DNA from 2 places in the Kitasatospora sp. NRRL B-11411 genome. Region 1 is predicted to be linked to the other one. Evidence: riboswitches for the same ligand, from Rfam matches in the RefSeq annotation. Region 1 holds a riboswitch; the other holds the start of a gene.

The links. A riboswitch is a leader RNA that binds a small molecule or an ion and turns the genes downstream of it on or off. The one in region 1 is predicted to bind cobalamin.
Region 2: another riboswitch for cobalamin. It lies ahead of IH44_RS0110355 (HoxN/HupN/NixA family nickel/cobalt transporter); the one in region 1 lies ahead of IH44_RS0103135 (ribonucleoside-diphosphate reductase subunit alpha).

The regions. Positions count from the first base shown of each region.
Region 1 is NZ_JOGH01000003.1:159,664-161,819, forward strand. Features, by position in the region: gene IH44_RS0103125 (helix-turn-helix domain-containing protein) at 1-10, opposite strand, end outside; gene IH44_RS0103130 (GNAT family N-acetyltransferase) at 286-780, shown strand; cobalamin riboswitch at 861-999, shown strand; gene IH44_RS0103135 (ribonucleoside-diphosphate reductase subunit alpha) at 1,172-2,156, shown strand, end outside.
Region 2 is NZ_JOGH01000015.1:64,069-66,224, forward strand. Features, by position in the region: gene IH44_RS0110345 (Fpg/Nei family DNA glycosylase) at 1-224, shown strand, start outside; gene IH44_RS0110350 (DUF6445 family protein) at 309-1,001, shown strand; cobalamin riboswitch at 1,083-1,295, shown strand; gene IH44_RS0110355 (HoxN/HupN/NixA family nickel/cobalt transporter) at 1,325-2,156, shown strand, end outside.

The DNA of each region.
Region 1 (2,156 bases):
TGTTCAGCATCCGCATCGGGCCAGGATGGCAGTGGCAGGATTCCGTGGCAATGGTGCGTTCCTGCCACTCGTGGCGGCCCCGGCCCGCCGGGACAGTGGAGGCATGACCACCGCGCTCGCCCTGCTGGGCCTCATCGGCAGTTTCGGACTCCTCGGCGTCCTGGTCGGCCGCGACCTGGACCGCAACGGCCGGACCGGCCGCGACGCCGTGCACCGGCCGACCGGCTACCCCTTCGACCCGGACCTGGCCGATCCCCGCCGGAGGCCGTCCGGCACACTGTCCGGATGCACTCCCCGACCGTCCGCCGCGCCCTGGAGCGCGACCTCGCCGGAGCCGGGGAGGTCAGCGTCGAGGCCTTCGTCGGCGACGGCCACACCCGCCCCGACTCCCCGTACGTCGACCTCCTGCGCGACACCGCCCGCCGCGACCGGGAGGCCGAGCTCCTGGTCGCCGTCGACGACGCGGGAGCCGTGCTCGGCTGCGTGACCTTCGCGCCCGGCGGCACCGCGTGGGCGGACGTCGCCGGGCCCGGCGAGGGCGAGATCCGGATGCTCTCGGTCGGCGCGGCGGCCCGCGGCCGCGGCGTCGGCCGGGCGCTGGTGGCGGCGGCGATCGGGCGCAGCCGGGAACTCGGACTGGCCGGGATGGCGTTCTCCACCCGGCCGTCGATGACCGCCGCGCACCGGATCTACGACGCGCTGGGCTTCGTCCGCACCCCCGGGCGGGACTGGTCGGCGGCGCCCGGAATGGACCTGTGGGTCTACACGATGCGGTTCTGAGGCGGTTCCCGGGCAGTTTCGTTGTCTACGCGCGGCGCCGCCGACGCGACACGCGCTACTACATCTGGTGCTTCCAGATCCAGCCACCACAACATGTATGCTCACTCTCGCTGTCGACGCAGGGGAACCCGGTGGAAGTCCGGGACTGCCCCGCAACGGTGAGCGGGCTGCAGCGACGCCCGCGCAGTCCGAGGACCTGCCGACGGTGTGCGACACGGCATCCCCGCAGACGCCATGCAGCACAGCTTTGCCGTCCGGTCTCGCGGGCGGACCGGGGGTGGTCTTCGGCGCGCCGGAACGCGTTCTCGTTCCTTCGTGCTGCCCTCCCCTGGCCGCGTGCGGTCCCGGACACCCGAGCCACGTCCGCCGCCGCCACAGGAGAGAGTGCGCCTTGACCGTCGCCGCCTCAGTCACCCTGCCGTCCCAGGGATCCGCCGACGCCTTCACCGATCCCGGTGCGGCGCTGCTCCGGCTGCTCACCGACCGCAGCACCGACCTCCCCCAGGTGGACCCCGGCCACGTCGCCGCCGCCGCGCTGCGCGGCCGCCACGCCGGTTCGGACTTCGCCGAGCTGCGCGGGCTGGCCGTGGAGGCCGCCGCGTCGATGATCGCCGAGGACCCGCAGTACTCGAAGCTGGCCGCCCGCCTGCTGGCGCTGGAGATCCGCGACGAGGCCGCGACCCAGCAGGTCACCTCGTTCTCCTCCTCGGTGGCCGTGGGCCACGCCGAGGGCCTGATCGGCGACGCCACGGCCGCGTTCGTCGCGCAGCACGCCGACCTGTTCGACTCGCTGGTGGACGAGGCGGGCGACGACCGCTTCGAGTACTTCGGCCTGCGCACCGTGCAGTCCCGCTACCTGCTGCGCCACCCGATCACCCGCAAGGTCGTCGAGACCCCGCAGCACTTCCTGCTCCGCGTGGCGGCGGGCCTGGCGGTCGGGACGACCGAGGAGTCGGTGCGCGAGGTCGCCGAGCTGTACACCCTGATGAGCCGGCTGGAGTACCTGACCAGCTCGCCGACGCTGTTCAACTCCGGCACCCGGCACCCGCAGATGTCCTCCTGCTACCTGCTGGACTCGCCGCTGGACAACCTGGACTCGATCTACAACCGGTACGCGCAGATCGCCCGGCTGTCCAAGCACGCCGGCGGCATCGGCCTGTCCTACTCGCGGATCCGCTCCCGCGGCTCGCTGATCCGCGGCACCAACGGCCAGTCGAACGGCATCGTGCCGTTCCTGCGCACCCTGGACTCCTCCGTGGCGGCGGTCAACCAGGGCGGCCGGCGCAAGGGCGCGGCCTGCGTGTACCTGGAGACCTGGCACGCCGACATCGAGGAGTTCCTGGAGCTCCGCGACAACACCGGCGAGGAGGCCCGCC
Region 2 (2,156 bases), on a different contig from region 1:
TGGCCCTGATGCACGACGGCGTGGCCGCCGGCCGGATCGACACCGTCCGCCCCGAGCACACCCCGGAGGCGATGGGCCGCCCGCCGCGGGTGGACGACCACGGCGGCGAGGTGTACGTCTACCGGCGGCACGACCAGCCCTGCCTGGTCTGCGAAACCCCGGTCCGCACCGAGGAGTTGGCGGCCCGGAACCTGTTCTGGTGCCCGCGCTGCCAGCAGTCCTGACGCCCCGTCACCACGGCAAGCCTTGACGCAAGGTTGACCTGGTCTTGGGCGAGGCCCCGGAACGGCGCTCCTATTGTCGGGGCCATGCCCGCTCTCCCGTTCCAGGGGCCGCGCCCCACCCCGGCGCTCCCGGTCCTGCCGTACCGCAAGCCCACCCGGGGCCGTGACTACTGGGTGCTGGACGACGTCCTCCCGGACCCGGACGCGGTGCGCGCCCGGCACCTGGCGCGCACCGACTGGGACGAGGGCTACCCGCACCGGCCGGAGTCCTGGCCGGGCCTGCGGGCGATGCCCGGGCTGGAGCCGGAGGAGCTGGCGCAGGTCGAGAAGCTGGTCCGGGAGGCCACCGGCGCGGAGCGGATCTGGGCGCTGGGCGAGGCCGAGGGCGGCACCTTCAACCACAACTGCGTGCAGGTGGTGGGCGCGGGGGAGTGCGAGCCGCGCCCGCACACCGACTCGCGCTCGCTGTGCCGCTACGCCGCCGTGCTCTACCTCAACCCGGCCGTCCCCAAGCGCTGCGGCACCAGCTTCTACCGGCAGAGCCTGCCCGGCGGCCGGCTCGGCGGCAACAGCGTGGTCGCCCCGCACAACAACCTGGTGGACGCCCTCGGCACCCGCTTCGTCCCGCCGGACTCCTTCACCGAGGACCTGGCCGTCCCGCACCGCTACAACCGGCTGCTGCTCTACACCGCCAACCTGATCCACACCGCGACCGAGTACCACGGGGCGACGCTGGCGGAGAAGCGGATGACCTGCGTCTTCTTCTGGATGGCCTGACCTCCCGTCAGCGCGGCCCTGGCCAGGCGTGATCTGCGCCACCGGACCGGACGCGCCCTTGCCGCCGCACCCGCTCCGGGCCTACGGTGGGCGGGCCGTGGTGTTCGGGAAGCCGGTGCACTGCGACCGTCACGAGAGTGTTCGGTCGCAGGAGTCCGGAGCGGCCCTCGCCACTGTGATCGGGGAGTCGTCGGCTCCCACCCCGTGCCACTGGCCGCTCGCGGCCGGGAAGGCCGGGAGCCGGCGCGCAACACCCCGTCAGCCAGGAGACCGGCCACGGCATCTCACGAAGTGATCCACGAGGTGCTGGAGCGTGAACGCGGATGACCGCGCCCGAATCGACCCTGCCCGGGAACAGTCCCGGCTCCCCCCTTCCCTCCTTCCGCTGGCGGCGCGAGGACACCCTGCGCACGGCCGGGTTGATGGCGGTGATCCTGGCCATGCACGCGGTGGCGTTCGGGACGCTGCTGTTCCTGGTCGCGCCGCACCACTACGCCGTCGGCACCCAGGTGTTCGGCGTCGGCCTGGGCCTCACCGCGTACACCCTGGGCATGCGGCACGCCTTCGACGCCGACCACATCGCGGTGATCGACAACACCACCCGCAAGCTGATGGCGGACGGCCGCCGCCCGGTCTCGGTGGGGTTCTGGTTCGCCCTCGGCCACTCCTCGATGGTGGTGCTGATGGCCGCCCTGGTGGCCGGCGGCGCGGCGCTGGCGGGCACCCTGATGGACGAGGACTCCACCACCCACCGGGTGCTGGGCACCGTCGGCACCACCGCGTCCGGCGCCTTCCTCTACCTGATCGCGGCGCTCAACCTGGTCGCCCTGCTGGGCATCTGGCGGGTGTTCCGGGCGATGCGGGAGGGCCAGTACGACGAGGCCGAGCTGGAGAAGCACCTGGCGGCCCGGGGCTTCCTGGCCCGGCTGCTGAACCGGGCCACCCGCTCGATCAGCCGCCCCGGCCAGATGTTCCCGGTCGGCATGGTGCTCGGCCTGGGCTTCGACACCGCCACCGAGGTCACCCTGATGGTGATGGCGGGCTCCGGCGCGGCCTCCGGGCTGCCCTGGTACGCGGTGGTCTGCCTGCCGCTGCTGTTCGCCGCCGGGATGAGCCTGTTCGACACGCTGGACGGCACGTTCATGAACTTCGCCT